DNA from 2 places in the Streptomyces sp. SAI-127 genome. Region 1 is predicted to be linked to the other one. Evidence: riboswitches for the same ligand, from Rfam matches in the RefSeq annotation. Region 1 holds a riboswitch; the other holds the start of a gene.

What was found. A riboswitch is a leader RNA that binds a small molecule or an ion and turns the genes downstream of it on or off. The one in region 1 is predicted to bind S-adenosylmethionine.
Region 2: another riboswitch for S-adenosylmethionine. It lies ahead of M2157_RS34890 (aminotransferase class V-fold PLP-dependent enzyme); the one in region 1 lies ahead of thrC (threonine synthase).

Annotation. Positions count from the first base shown of each region.
Region 1 is NZ_JARXYJ010000001.1:5,645,130-5,652,900, forward strand. It holds gene M2157_RS25920 (trehalose-6-phosphate synthase) at 122-1,528, opposite strand; gene M2157_RS25925 (glucosyl-3-phosphoglycerate synthase) at 1,624-2,568, opposite strand; SAM riboswitch class I at 2,706-2,864, shown strand; gene thrC (threonine synthase) at 2,882-4,165, shown strand; gene M2157_RS25935 (ubiquitin-like small modifier protein 1) at 4,209-4,484, shown strand; gene M2157_RS25940 (cold-shock protein) at 4,928-5,134, shown strand; gene groL (chaperonin GroEL) at 5,679-7,304, shown strand; gene M2157_RS25950 (NADH:flavin oxidoreductase) at 7,694-7,771, shown strand, end outside.
Region 2 is NZ_JARXYJ010000001.1:7,586,242-7,594,012, reverse strand. It holds gene M2157_RS34905 (rhomboid family intramembrane serine protease) at 1-335, shown strand, start outside; gene M2157_RS34900 (Lrp/AsnC ligand binding domain-containing protein) at 332-613, shown strand; gene M2157_RS34895 (serine/threonine-protein kinase) at 617-2,779, opposite strand; gene M2157_RS34890 (aminotransferase class V-fold PLP-dependent enzyme) at 2,848-4,209, opposite strand; SAM riboswitch class IV at 4,330-4,446, opposite strand; gene trpD (anthranilate phosphoribosyltransferase) at 4,518-5,582, opposite strand; gene M2157_RS34880 (cytochrome bc complex cytochrome b subunit) at 5,701-7,344, opposite strand; gene M2157_RS34875 (Rieske 2Fe-2S domain-containing protein) at 7,341-7,771, opposite strand, start outside.

The DNA.
Region 1 (7,771 bases):
GGTGGGGGTGGCCGGTGGCCGGGTCGGCGCGGTCGGCCAGCCGCCCGACCGGCGCAGCCGCTCACCGGGGTCACCCGCTCACCGGCGTCTCCCGCTCACGGCGCTCAGCCGTTCATCGCGGTCACCCTCCGACCGCCTTCAGCGCGTTCAACTGCTCCAGGAACCACTGCGCCGGCGGCAGCGCCGTCGCCGCCGCGGCGAGCCTCTTCGCTCGTTCGGCCCGTTCGTGCGCCGGCATCGTCAGGCCCTCGTGCAGGGCCTCCGCCGTCTGCTCCACGTCGTACGGGTTCACCACGATCGCGTCGTCACCCAGCTCCTCGTACGCCCCGGCCTCCCGCGACAGGACCAGCGCGCACCCCTCGTCGGACACCAGCGGCACCTCCTTCGCGACCAGGTTCATGCCGTCCCGGATGGGGTTGACCAGCGCCACGTCGGCCAGCCGGTACGCGGCCAGGGAGCGGGCGAAGTCGTCCTTGACGTGCAGCACGACCGGGGTCCAACCCGGCGTCCCGTACTGGGAGTTGATCTCGTCCGCCACCCGCTGCACCTCGGCCGTGTAGTCCCGGTACACCGCCAGGTCCTGCCGCGACGGATACGCGAACGCCACGTGCACGACCCGCTCCCGCCACTCGGGCCGCGACTCCAGCAGCCGCCGGTAGGCGAGCAGGCCGCGCACGATGTTCTTCGACAGTTCCGTGCGGTCGACCCGGACGATCGTCTTGCGGCCCGCGCCGATCTCCTCGCGCAGGCCGACGATGCGCTCCTCGACATCGGCCTCGTGGGAGCGGGCGCGCAGGAAGTCCGCGTCCGTCCCCAGCCCGTGCACCCCGATCCGGGTTTCCCCGAGCCCGTCCGCGAACTCCGTACAGCAGGCCGTGAAGGCGTCCGCCCAGCGGCGGGTGAGGAAGCCGAGCCGGTCGGCGCCCAGCATGCCCCGAAGGACCTGGCCGGCGATGTCGTCCGGCAGCATCCGGAAGTAGTCCACCGGCGCCCACGGCGTGTGCGAGAAGTGGGCGATGCGCAGGTCGGGGCGCAGTTCGCGGAGCATCCCCGGCACCAGGCACAGGTGGTAGTCCTGCACCAGGACCGCCGCCCCCTCGCCCGCCTCCTCGGCGAGCGCCTCCGCGAAGGCGCGGTTGTACGTCTCGTACGACCCCCACTGCCGCCGGAACTCGGCGTCGAAGGCCGGCTCCAGCGGGGTCTGGTAGAGGAGATGGTGGACGAACCAGAGGACCGAGTTCGCGATGCCGTTGTACGCGTCCGCGTGCACGTCGGCCGGGATGGCGAGCATGCGGACGCCGTCCTCGCCGACCCCCTGCCGTACCGCCTCGCGGTCGCCGTCGGACAGCGCCGAGCACACCCACAGCGCGCCCGCCTCCGGGCCGATCGCCGACAGTCCCGAGACCAGTCCGCCGCCACCCCGCCTGGGGCTCAGCGAACCGTCCTCCTGGACCTCGTACGAGACCGGGCCGCGGTTGGACGCGACCAGCACCTGGGCAGCACCCTGCACGGAAGACGTGGAAGCCATACGCCACAACCTAGCCCGGCCCGGAAACGCTCAAACGTACGGTTGCACACAGTGCGCGGACGTATACGGAACGCCCCGTTCTGTCACCCGGTCCGTCACGCGACCTTACGCTTCGCGTACTCGGCGATCTCCACCATCGGCGGCCGCTCCTCCGTGTCCACGGAGTACGTACGCGGCTCGAAGCCGTCCCGGCCGCGCTCGAACTGGGTGAGGGAGGGCCGGATCATATGGCCGCGGGCCAGCCTCAGCTGGGCGGTGCGGTAGATCGCGGCGGACATCCGGCCCAGGGCCTGCCCGTCCTGGTGACGGTGCTTGCGCACACCGACGTCGACCTGGGCGAGCGCGTCCAGGCCCACCAGGTGCAGGGCGTCGACCAGCATGCCCAGCTCGACGCCGTAGCCGACGGGGAACGGGAGCTGCTCCAGCAACGAGCGCCGGGCCGCGTACTCGCCGCCCAGCGGCTGCACGAAACCGGCCAGCTGCGGCCAGTGCATGTTCAGCAGCGGACGTGCCATGAGCTCGGTGACCCGGCCGCCCTGCCCCGCGGCGCCGCCCAGGGGACGGTCGTACATGCCCTTGACCAGGTCGACCTCGGGGTCGGTGAGCAGCGGGCCGACGATGCCGGAGACGAAGTCCGAGGAGAACTCCTTCAGGTCGGCGTCGATGAAACAGACGATGTCCCCTGACGTGGCGAGCAGGGAGCGCCACAGGACCTCGCCCTTGCCGGGCACGGCGGGTATGCGCGGGAGGATGTCGTCGCGGTGGACGACCCGCGCACCGGCCGCGGCGGCGACCTCGGACGTGCGGTCGGTCGATCCCGAGTCGACGACGACGATCTCGTCGACGAGCGGGACCTGCTGCATGAGGTCATGACGGATCACGGAGACGATGTCACCGACCGTCTCCTCCTCGTTGAGTGCGGGCAGGACAACACTGACCGTCCGGCCCGTGCCCCGCTTCGCCGCCATGATCCTGTGCAGCGGGCGATCGGTCACGGACCAGGAACGCGTGGCCAGCCAGCGCTCGACTTCGTTCAGCACAGTGCGCGGCTCCTCTGCCTTTGATCCATCTCGCGGTTCGGACGTCTCTCTCAACTGTCCTGGCCGTCGGTTACAGTCTTGAACAACGCGGATGACCATCGCATGTCCTGGGTGGCCCGCCGTTCACAACTTCATACCGCTCATCCAGAGGGGCAGAGGGATACGGCCCGATGAAGCCCCGGCAACCCTCCAGTCGGTTCTCGTAGCGATCGCTGACGATCGTTTCCGCGAGGCTCCCGGCTCGGGAAGGTGCCAAATCCGTCTCACGGCGAAGTGCGTCGTGAGGAAGATGAGGAGAAAGGGCCTCGCCTCCATGGCTGTGCAGACTGATGCAAGCACCACGAACACCGTAGACCTCGGCCCCGCCGCAGCGCTGAGCTGCCGCGAGTGCGGCCACCGCGTGCCCCTCGGCCCGGTCTTCGCCTGCGAGGAGTGTTTCGGCCCGCTCGAGATCGCGTACGACTTCTCGGCCTACGACACCGAGGAGCTCCGCAAGCAGATCGAGGCGGGCCCCGCGAACATCTGGCGCTACGCTCCGCTGCTGCCCGTCCCCGCGGACGTGGCGGACAAGCCCAACATCAACCCCGGCTGGACCAAGCTCGTCAAGGCCGACAACCTCGCCCGCGAGCTGGGTGTCGACGCCGGCAAGCTCTTCGTGAAGGACGACTCCGGCAACCCGACGCACTCCTTCAAGGACCGCGTCGTCGCCCAGGCCATCGAGGCCGCCCGCGCTTTCGACTTCACCACCCTCTCCTGCTCCTCCACCGGCAACCTGGCCGGCGCCGTGGGTGCCGCCGCGGCCCGGGCCGGGTTCCGCTCCTGCGTGTTCATCCCGCACGACCTGGAGCAGGGCAAGGTCGTCATGGCCGCGATCTACGGCGGCGAACTCGTCGGCATCGAGGGCAACTACGACGACGTGAACCGCTTCTGCTCCGAGCTGATCGGCGACCCGGCCGGCGAGGGCTGGGGTTTCGTCAACGTCAACCTGCGGCCGTACTACGCCGAGGGCTCCAAGACCCTGGCCTACGAGATCTGCGAGCAGCTGGGCTGGCAGCTCCCCGATCAGCTGGTCGTGCCGATCGCCTCCGGCTCGCAGCTCACGAAGATCGACAAGGGTCTGCAGGAGCTGATCAAGCTCGGGCTCGTCGAGGACAAGCCGTACAAGATCTTCGGCGCGCAGGCCGAGGGATGCTCGCCGGTGTCGGTCGCGTACAAGGCGGGCCACGACGTGGTCCGGCCCCAGAAGCCGAACACCATCGCCAAGTCCCTCGCGATCGGGAACCCGGCGGACGGTCCGTACGTGCTGGACATCGCGCGTCGTACCGGTGGTGCGGTGGAGGACGTGAACGACGAGCAGGTCGTCGACGCCATCAAGCTGCTCGCGCGGACCGAGGGGATCTTCGCGGAGACGGCCGGTGGCGTGACCGTCGGCGTGGCGAAGAAGCTGATCGAGAACGGTCTGCTGGACCCGTCGCTGACGACCGTCGTGCTGAACACCGGTGATGGTCTGAAGACGCTGGACGCGGTGGCGGGTACGGGTCTCACCGCCACGATCCGTCCCAACCTGGATTCGTTCCGCGAGGCCGGCCTCGCGTAGTCGCCGCCCCTGAAAGCACTCACCCGACCGGAGGTCCTGAAACATGAGCGTTTCCGTCCGTATCCCCACCATCCTGCGCACCTACACCGGCGGGCAGGCCGAGGTGCAGGCCGAGGGTGCGACCCTCGCCGATGTCATCGCCGATCTGGAGAAGAACCACACGGGTATCGCCGCGCGCGTTCTCGACGACCAGGGCAAGCTGCGGCGGTTCGTCAATGTGTACGTCAACGACGACGATGTGCGGTTCGAGCAGGGGCTGGAGACGGCGACGCCCGACGGGGCCGGCGTCTCGATCATTCCGGCCGTCGCCGGCGGGTGACCGTATGACTGGTCATTACCTTCGGTAACGGTAATTACCGAGTGTTCATCGGATTGCCCCCTCCGCTTGAGAAGCGGAGGGGGCAATTCTCTATGGTTGAGCGCGGTACAGTTGGGGAAGCAGCGGCTTTCTTCTTGCCGCGTGCATATGAGTTCTCGCTCCACATGCGATGAGAAGTAGCCAAAGTGTGTGCGCCTTAAGTGCCTTATGTGTCTTTTATGGGGCCCGACTTGCCCCGAATTCAGGCGAATTCTCACTACATTCCGGACCCCTTCCGTCCAGAATTCTCGTCCGATTGACCTGTTGCAGACGGCAGTTGGACAGATACATTCAGCCGCGGTCGACGCGTTCCGGCGCACGCCCCCAACCATGTGGGGGGTGAGGTCTGACCCGGATCCACGAAGTGTGGATCCGTGCAAGGGCCAGTAATAGGGGAGTTAGGCATGGCTCAGGGCACCGTCAAGTGGTTCAACGCGGAGAAGGGGTACGGCTTCATCGCGGTCGACGGTGGTGCGGATGTATTCGTCCACTACAGCGCGATTCAGATGGACGGCTACCGCACCCTTGAAGAGGGCCAGCGGGTCGAGTTCGAGATCTCGCAAGGTCAGAAGGGGCCGCAGGCGGACATGGTTCGCCTGGCGACCGGCTGAAGCACGCGCCGGGTAACAACAGCGTCGTTCTTCTGTTCTTCTTCGAAGGGCTCGTCCCCCATAGGGAGTCATGGGGTACGGGCCCTTCGGCATGCCCGGGGTCTTGAGGGGGGCGTGATCGGGCCGGGCTCACGGGCACCGGGAGGCCGGGCCCGCGTTCGCCGTCTTGTACGGCGGTCCGGGGTGCTCGACCGCGCCGGTCGAACACCGGTCACGCGGACGGGGCGGCCGGGCCGTCGTGTGCGGCGCCCGTACGGCCCCGGTGGTGCCCGGACGCAGCGGTGTCGGTCGGGCCGTACGGGCCGGTAACCGGGCGTCGCTGTTGCTCGGCGCCCTGCCCGATCCACGAGAGGCGCTTGCACTCGACCATGCCGAGTGCTAATCATTGGCGTTAGCACTCTGAAGGTGAGAGTGACAAAGATGGACCGGGTCGGTGAGGCCCGCAGGCCTTGTGGGGCAAGGATCCACAGGCCGGCGAGCCGTCCGTCGCGGGCGCGGGCGCGGTCCGAAGGAATCACCCCCAGTCCTGGAGGGACCACTTCACATGGCCAAGATCATCGCGTTCGACGAGGAGGCGCGGCGCGGCCTCGAGCGCGGCATGAACCAGCTCGCGGACGCCGTCAAGGTGACGCTCGGCCCCAAGGGCCGCAACGTCGTCCTCGAGAAGAAGTGGGGCGCCCCCACGATCACCAACGATGGTGTCTCCATCGCCAAGGAGATCGAGCTCGAGGACCCGTACGAGAAGATCGGCGCCGAGCTGGTCAAGGAAGTCGCCAAGAAGACGGACGACGTCGCCGGTGACGGTACGACCACCGCGACCGTGCTCGCTCAGGCCCTGGTCAAGGAAGGCCTGCGCAACGTAGCCGCCGGCGCCAACCCCATGGCCCTCAAGCGCGGTATCGAGAAGGCCGTCGAGGCCGTCTCCGCCGCCCTGCTCGAGCAGGCCAAGGATGTCGAGACCAAGGAGCAGATCGCCTCCACGGCCTCCATCTCCGCCGCCGACACCCAGATCGGCGAGCTCATCGCCGAGGCGATGGACAAGGTCGGCAAGGAAGGCGTCATCACCGTCGAGGAGTCCCAGACCTTCGGTCTGGAGCTCGAGCTCACCGAGGGTATGCGCTTCGACAAGGGCTACATCTCGGCGTACTTCGCCACCGACATGGAGCGGATGGAGGCGTCGCTCGACGACCCGTACATCCTCATCGCCAACTCCAAGATCGGCTCCGTCAAGGACCTGCTCCCGCTCCTGGAGAAGGTCATGCAGTCGGGCAAGCCGCTGCTGATCATCGCCGAGGACGTCGAGGGCGAGGCCCTGTCGACCCTGGTCGTCAACAAGATCCGTGGCACCTTCAAGTCCGTCGCCGTCAAGGCCCCGGGCTTCGGTGACCGCCGCAAGGCCATGCTCGGCGACATCGCCATCCTCACGGGCGGCGAGGTCATCTCCGAGGAGGTCGGCCTCAAGCTGGAGAACGCGACCCTGGACCTCCTGGGCCGCGCCCGCAAGGTCGTCATCACCAAGGACGAGACCACCATCGTCGACGGTGCCGGTTCCTCGGACCAGGTCAACGGCCGGGTGAACCAGATCCGCGCCGAGATCGAGAACAGCGACTCGGACTACGACCGCGAGAAGCTCCAGGAGCGCCTGGCGAAGCTCGCCGGTGGCGTCGCCGTCATCAAGGCCGGTGCCGCGACCGAGGTCGAGCTCAAGGAGCGCAAGCACCGCATCGAGGACGCCGTTCGCAACGCGAAGGCGGCCGTCGAGGAGGGCATCGTCGCCGGTGGTGGCGTGGCCCTCATCCAGGCCTCCTCGGTCTTCGAGAAGCTGGACCTCGAGGGTGACGAGCTGACCGGCGCCAACGCCGTGAAGCTGGCCCTGGAGGCCCCGCTCAAGCAGATCGCCGTCAACGGTGGTCTCGAGGGTGGCGTCATCGTCGAGAAGGTGCGCAACCTGCCCGTCGGCCACGGCCTGAACGCCGCGACCGGTGAGTACGTCGACATGATCGCCGAAGGCATCATCGACCCGGCGAAGGTCACGCGCTCTGCCCTGCAGAACGCCGCCTCCATCGCCGCGCTGTTCCTCACCACCGAGGCCGTCATCGCCGACAAGCCGGAGAAGGCGGGCGCTGCCCCGGCCGGCGGCGGCATGCCGGGCGGTGACATGGACTTCTGATCGACCCCCGGCCGCCAGGCCTGACGGTTGATCAACGTCCTTCCCGGGGGCGGCACTTCCTGGAAACAGGGGGTGGCCGCCCCCGGTCTTTTCCTGCGCTATGCTTGATCACGAGCCGCTCGACGTGAACTCCCGTCGGTCGACTACGCGTTGGTGGTCCAAGGAAAGACGCCCCGCTTCCTGCGGGGAGATGCAGGTGCAAGGCCTGCCCGGCGCTCGACAAGAAGCCCGTCCCACGATGGTGGGGCGGGCTTCTTTCATGCGTGGCCTCGATGCGTGACTTCCATGCGTGGCCGGTGTCACAGCGCATCGGGAAATCCTGAGGCGGACGAGGCGGTTGGCACCTGGGTAGTGTCCATGCGCATGCACATACCGAGGAGTACTGCCACGTGACCGCCCCCGCCACCTCCCGCGCCGCCGAGATCCTCTCCCGCCCGGCCCACATCAACGGCCTGACCGTCCCGAAC
Region 2 (7,771 bases), 1.9 Mb from region 1:
ACGCCGACTCCGAGCAGTCCCTGGTCGGTGCCTCCGGGGCGATCTCGGCGGTCCTCGGCGCGTTCCTGTTCCTGTTCCCCGGGGCCCGGGTGACCAGTCTTCTGCCGTTCCTCTTCTTCCTCCCGCTGCGTTTCCCGGCCTGGGTCGTCCTTCCCTTCTGGGCGGCCCTGCAGTGGCTGGCGGCGGGCCGCGCCTCCGACGGCCCGGGGGTGGCCTATCTGGCCCACCTGGTGGGCTTCGGCCTGGGCCTGGTCTTCGCGTGGGTGCGTTTCGGCCGTGGCACTAGAGTGAAGGCCGCCCCAGCTCCGTCCCCCGAGGGAGAGAACCAGCCGTGATCACCGCGATCGTCCTCATCAAGACCAGCGTGGACCGGATCCCCGAGATCGCGGAGCGGATCGCCGCGCTGGAGTCCGTGAGCGAGGTCTTCTCCGTCACGGGCACCTACGACCTGATCGCCATGGTCCGGGTCAAGCAGCACGAGGACCTCGCCGAGGTCATCCCCGGCAGCATCAGCAAGATCCCGGGCGTGGAGGGAACGGACACGCACGTGGCGTTCCGGACCTACTCCCAGCACGACCTGGAGGCCGCGTTCGCGATCGGCCTCGACGGCTAGGGCCTAGGAGTCGAGCGCGAGCACGGTGATGCCGTCGGCGGTCGCGACGTACACGCGGCCGCTTCGGACGACCGGCGACTGGTTGCCGACGGAGGCACCGCCCTCGACGCGCTTCTGCCAGGTCTGCTTGCCCTTGCGGTTGACGCCGTAGAGCGTCGAGCCGTGGCGTACGTAGACGGTGTCGCCGAAGACCGTCGGGTTGCTGTACTGGCTTCCCTCGTCGGTGAAATGGAAGGACCACGCCGTCGACCCGTCGGCGGGGTCCAGGGCGACGAGTTCGTAGTCGGAGGCGGTGACGCCCAGGCCGCCGAAGGGCACGCAGGTGAAGTAGCGGCTGCCGTACACCTTGTCGTTGGTCGAGTCCCACAGCGGCTTGCCCTTGCGGCCGATGCCGTGCAGCATCTGCTCGCCGCCCGATCCGACCACCAGCGTGTCGCCGACCAGCGCGGGCCGCCCGGTGTCGAGGCCGGCCGCCGTCTCCCAGAGCCGCTTGCCGGTCTTCGCGTCCAGCGCCTGCACCCGGTCCCCGAAGGTGCCGACGTAGACCACCCCGTCCGCCACCATGGGCTCACTGGTGGGCGCGGGGCCGGTGGGCGTGGACCAGCGCACGCTGCCGTCGGGGGCGTAGGCCCGCACCCCGCCCGCGTCCGAGCCGTCGCCGTAGGACACCAGGATCAGTTGCCCCGCGGTGACCAGGAACTGGCTGTTCGCGGCGAACGCCCTGGTCCAGCGGACCTTGCCGCCCCGGCCGAGCGCGCACAGCTTGGAGGCGCCCTCCTGGTCGTCCTCCAGCAGGCAGTACACGCCCTGCGCGGTGGCGAGCGGGGACATGGCCTCGGCGCCCAGTGCGGTGTGCCAGAGGGTCCGCCCGTCCAGGTCCAGGGCGTGCAGCGAGCCGTCCGCGCCGCCGACGTACACCCGCGTGCCGTCGGGCGAGAGGGCGGCGCAGGGGCCGCGCCGCCCGCCGAGCCCCTGGACCTTGTACTGCCAGCCCGTCGCGGGCTTACCCGTCACGGACCCCGCACCGGCCGCCCCGGCGGCCATCCCGCCCGTCGCGGATCCGTCCGAGGAATCCCGCAGCCACAGCCACCCGCCCACACCGCCGGCCGCCACGACCCCGGCACCTCCCACCGCGGCCCGCAGCAGCCGGCGCCGGGACGGCGGAGCGGGCGTCGGTGAGCCATGGGTGACGGCGGGGACGTCCGTGACGGTCACGGGCGCCACGTACTCGACCCGGCTCTCCCGCTCCCCCGAGTCGTGAGCGGGAACCCAGCGCGCATCGCTCTGCGCGGCCTCGGGCTCCTTCGCGGCACCGGGGCCGTACCACCCCGCCCGCAGTCCCTCGCGGAGCGATCCCGCGGTGTGCCCCGCGGCCGCGACCAGTTCCGCGGGCGTCGGCCGCGCGCCGGGGTCGTCCCGCAGACACGCCTCCACCAGTGGCAGCTGTTCCTCCGGTACGGCGGACAGGTCGACGTCCCCGGTCAGGATCCGCAGCAGAACGACCGAATCCTGCCCCTCGCCGAACGGTTCCTTGCCGCCGGACGCGTACGCGAGGACCGCGCCCAGGGAGAAGACGTCACTGGCCGGCACCACCTGGGCGCCGTTGCGGATCTGCTCGGGAGAGAGATAGCCGACCGACCCGACGACCACGCCGGTCCGGGTCAGTGCCGTGCCCTCCAGAGCCCTGACGATCCCGAAGTCGATGACCCTGGGCCCGTCCGGCGAGAGCAGGATGTTGGAGGGCTTGAGGTCCCGGTGCACCAGCCCCTTGGCGTGGATCGCGGCGAGCGCCTCGGCGAGCGCGGCCGCCAGCAGCCGTACCGCGTCCGCGGGCAACGGCCCCCGGTCGAGCACCGCGTCCCGCAGGTTGGGCCCCGCCACGAACTCGGTCGCCATCCACGGCCGCGCGGCCTCGGTGTCCGCGTCCACGACCCGTGCGGTGTACGTGCCCGCCCCGCCGACGGTCTGCGCGGCCCGCACCTCGTGCCGGAACCGGGCGCGGAAGGTGCGGTCCTCGGCGTGCTCGGCCCGTACGACCTTCACGGCCAGCCGCAGCCCGCCCCGCGCCTCGGCGAGATACACCTCGCCCATGCCGCCGGACCCGAGTCTGCCCAGGACCTCGTAGGGCCCGATGGTCCGCGGGTCCGTCTCGCGCAGCTCCTGCACCCCGTGCTCCCCCTGCTTTCCGTACGGCTGCTGAGGGGGAGCGTATACGCGCGCCGGACGCCGGTACGTCAGACGGCCGGGACGCAGCGGCCTTCCTCGGTGCGGTACGTCCACTTCGCGCCGTCCGCGACCAGTTCCTTCACGGCCCGCACGAACCGCTCCACGTGCTCGTCCGGTGTGCCCGCGCCGAAGCTCACCCGGATCGCGTTCAGGGACTTCTCGCCGGGCGCGGCCTCGGGGGCGCCGCACTCGCCCTGGGACTGCGGGTCGCTGCCGAGGAGGGTGCGGACGAGGGGGTGGGCGCAGAAGAGGCCGTCGCGGACGCCGATGCCGTACTCGGCGGAGAGGGCGGCGGCGAAGTGGGAGCTGTTCCAGCCCTCGACGACGAAGGAGATCACGCCGACGCGGGGGGCGTCGTCGCCGAAGAGGGACAGGACGCGGACCTCGGGGACCTCGGCGAGACCCGCCCTCACCTTCTCGATCAGGTGCTGCTCGCGGGCGACCAGGGTGTCGAAGCCGGCCTCGGTGAGGGCCCGGCAGGCGGAGGCGATGGAGTAGGCGCCGATGACGTTCGGCGAGCCGGCCTCGTGGCGGGCGGCGCTCTCGTGCCACTCCACGTCCACTCCCCCGTCCTCGCGCCGCGTGACCTTGCGGCTGGCGCCGCCGCCCGCGAGGTAGGGGTCGGCGGCCCGGAGCCAGTCGGCGCGGCCGGCCAGGACGCCCGAGCCGAAGGGGGCGTAGAGCTTGTGGCCGGAGAAGGCGACCCAGTCGACGTCGAGGTCACGGACGCTCAACGGGTGGTGCGGGGCCAGCTGGGCCGCGTCCAGGACGATCCGGGCGCCGTGCGCGTGGGCGGCCGCCGTCAGCTCGCGGACCGGCCACAGCTCGCCCGTGACGTTGGAGGCGCCGGTCACGCAGACCAGGGCCGGGCCCCGGGGGTCGCGGTCGGCGAGGGCCTTCTCCAGGGTCTCGACGGCCTGCCCCGGGGTGCGCGGGGCGTCGAGGTAGGTGACCCGGGCGTCCTTCCACGGCAGCAGCGAGGCGTGGTGCTCGGTCTCGAAGACGAAGACCTGGCAGTCGGCGGGGAGGGCGGCGGCGAGGAGGTTGAGCGAGTCGGTGGTCGACCGGGTGAAGACCAGCTGGTCGTCGTCCCGGCAGTCGAGGAACTCGGTGACGGTCCTGCGGGCGTTCTCGAACAGGTCGGTCGACAGCTGCGAGAGGTAGCCGGCACCGCGGTGCACGCTGCCGTAGTAGGGCGCGTAGGCCGCCACGTCGTCCCAGACCCGCTGCAGGGCGGGGGCGCTGGCCGCGTAGTCGAGGGCCGCGTAGGTGACCTCGCCGCCGGTGACGAGCGGGACGGTGACATCTCGCCCCAGAACAGGCAGCTGGTCACAAATGGTCCGGGCGGGGGCAGCGGTGGAGACAGACATGGGGAACTCCCGTGAAAAGAAAGGTGAGATGGGTGTGCGGAGGCGGGGCTCGGCGCCCTATCGCATTCGCTTGCTCACGGAAGACTCCCTCGAATGACCAGGACCCCTGGTTTCGAGAGGGGCCCGCGCTTGCCGTAGACCTCGCTGCCTACGGCCTGGTCCTCACCCGGGGCACCCCGCCACGGACGGAGGGTTGCCGGACAGTCGGCCGGGGCCTCATGACTGTCACTCATGACCTGGTACAGAAACGTACGTGAAGTGATCGCGGTCCCGCAACCCGTGTCCGGATGACGGGACCGCGATGCCCGTCACGCGTGGCTCGCGGCCACCCAGCGATCCAGTGTGCGCCGGGCGGACCCGGAGTCGATCGACTCGGCGGCCTTCGTCATGGCGGCGCGGATCTGCTCGGCCAGCGTCCCCGGACCCGGGTCCAGCGCCACCAGCGCCGCCGCCGAGTTCAGCAGTACGGCGTCCCGGACCGGGCCCTTCTCGCCGTCCAGCAGCCGCCGCGCGACCTCCGCGTTGTACGACGGGTCCGCGCCCCGCAGTGCCTCCACCGGGACCAGCTCGATGCCCACGTCCCGCGGGTCGAAGCTCTGCTCGGTGACCTTGCCGTCGCGCACGACCCACACCCGGGAGGTGGACGTCGTGGTCAGCTCGTCGAAGCCGTCGTCGCCGCGGAAGACGAGGGAGGAGTTGCCCCGCTCGGCCAGGACGCCGGCGATGAGCGGCGCCAGGCGGGGGTCGGCGACGCCCACGGCCTGCGCCTTCACCTTGGCCGGGTTGGTCAGCGGACCGAGCGCGTTGAAGGTGGTCCGGATCCCCAACTGCCCTCGTGCGGCGGCCACATGACGCAGCGCCGGATGGAACTTGATCGCGAAGCAGAAGGTGATCCCGGCCTCCTCGGCCACCTCGGCCACCCGCTTCGGCGTCAGCTCCAGATTGACGCCGAGCTTCTCCAGGACGTCCGAGGCGCCGGACGCGGAGGAGGCGGCCCGGTTGCCGTGCTTGACGACCTTCGCGCCGGTGCCGGCGATGACGATCGCCGACATCGTGGAGATGTTCACCGTCTTGGCCCCGTCGCCGCCCGTGCCCACGATGTCGACGGTCCGGCCCGGCACCTCGATGACGTTCGCGTGCTCGTACATCGTCCGGACGAGCCCGGTGATCTCCTGGACGGTCTCGCCCTTGGCGCGCAACGCCACCGCGAACCCGGCGATCTGCGCGTCGGTGGCCTCGCCGCGCATGATCAGGTCCATCGCCCACGCGGTGTCGTCGGCGGAGAGGTCACGGCCTTCCAGCAGGCCGTTGAGCAGAGCGGGCCAGGAACGGCCCGCCGCGGTGTTGCCTCCAGCGGGGGTCACAGCGCTCATGGGGCCGCTCCAGGTGTCGTAGAACAAGGTGCTCCCACCCTATCCAGCCCAGGGCACGGCAAAGGGCCCCGTCCGGTGTTCGGACGGGGCCCTTCATCGCGCGTGGCGAGCGCAGCGATCAGTGGTGGCCGTGGCCGCTCGTGATCTCCTTGTACTCCTCGACGGTGGGCTTGGGGATCTGGGCCTCTTCGCCGTAGTACGCCTCGCTCAGCTTGGCGCGCAGCTTCTCAGAGCCCTTCACCTTGCGCTCGACGCCGTTCTCGTCGACCGTGGCACCGATCGCGGCCGGCTCGTACTGCTCGTGCGCCGTGAGCGTGTGCAGCTGCTCCTGGCTGAGCGGCTCGTGCACCTCGATGAACTCACCGTGCGGCAGGCGCTTGATGATGCCGGACTCGCGGCCGTGCAGCACCTTGTCCTTGTCGCGGCGCTGGAGGCCGAGGCAGATCCGCTTGGTGGCGATGAACGCGAGGACCGGGGCGACGAAGAACGCGACCCGGACGAACCAGGTGATGGCGTTGATCGACAGGTGGAAGTGGGTGGCCCAGAGGTCGTTTCCACCACCGATCAGCAGCACCATGTACCAGGTGATCCACGCGACGCCGAAGGCGGTGCGCGTCGGCGCGTTGCGCGGGCGGTCCAGGATGTGGTGCTCGCGCTTGTCGCCGGTGACCCAGGACTCGATGAACGGGTAGACCGCGATCGCGACCAGGACCAGCGGGAAGATCACCAGCGGGATGAACACACCCAGGACGAGCGTGTGGCCCCAGAAGTTGATCTCCCAGCCCGGCATGACACGGATCAGGCCCTCGGAGAAGCCCATGTACCAGTCCGGCTGGGCGCCCGTGGACACCTGGTCGGGACGGTAGGGGCCCATCGACCAGATCGGGTTGATCGAGGCGATCGCCGAGATGGCCGCGATGACACCGAAGACCAGGAAGAAGAAGCCTCCGGCCTTGGCCATGTAGACCGGCAGCAGCGGCATGCCGACGACGTTGTTGTTCGTCTTTCCGGGGCCCGCGAACTGCGTGTGCTTGTGGTAGAAGACCAGGATCAGGTGGCCGACGACCAGGCCGAGCATGATGCCCGGCAGCAGCAGTACGTGGATCGAGTAGAAGCGGGCCACGAAGTCGCCGCCCGGGAACTCGCCGCCGAAGAGGAAGAACGACAGGTACGTGCCGACGATCGGCACGGACAGGATCGCGCCCTCCATGAAGCGGACACCGGTGCCGGACAGCAGGTCGTCCGGGAGCGAGTAGCCGGTGAAGCCGGTGAACATGCCCAGGACGAACAGCAGGAAGCCGAACAGCCAGTTGACCTCACGCGGCTTGCGGAACGCGCCCGTGAAGAACACGCGCATCATGTGCACGAACATGCCGGCGAGGAAGATCAGCGCCGCCCAGTGGTGGATCTGCCGGATCAGCAGACCACCGCGCACATCGAAGGAGATGTGCATGGTCGAGTTGAACGCCTCGGACATCAGCTGGCCCTGCAGCGGGACGTAGCTGCCGTGGTACTCCACCTCGTTCATCGACGGGTGGAAGAACAGCGTCAGATACACACCCGTGAGGATGATGATGATGAAGCTGTAGAGGCAGATCTCGCCCAACATGAACGACCAGTGGTCGGGGAAGATCTTGCGCATGTTGGCCTTGGCCAGGGAGTAGATCCCCAGGCGGCCGTCGGCCCAGTCGGCGACGCGCTCGCCCGCCGGTGCCTTGTCGCGCCGCGCCCCGTTGGCCGCGGTGCTCTCGTTTGTGCTCATCCGCGCTCCCAGAAAGCAGGACCGACGGGCTCCTCGAAGTCGCCGAGCGCTTGGAGGTAACCCTGGTCGTTCACACCGATGCGCAGCTGCGGCAGGGCGTGACCGGCGGGGCCGAAGATCACCCGGGCACCGTCGGAGAGGTCGAAGGTGGACTGGTGGCAGGGGCAGAGCACGTGGTGCGTCTGCTGCTCGTACAGGGAGATCGGGCAACCCACGTGGGTGCAGATCTTCGAGTACGCGACGATCCCCTCGTGCGACCACTCGAGCTCGCGCTTGTCCTTGATGTTGTCCGGCTGGATGCGGATGATCATCAGGGCGGCCTTGGCGATCTCGGTCTGGAACTCCTCGTCGTGCTCCTCCAGGCCCTCGGGCTTGGCGAAGGTCAGCGAGCCGACCGCGACGTCGGAGGGACGCAGCGGCTCGTTGG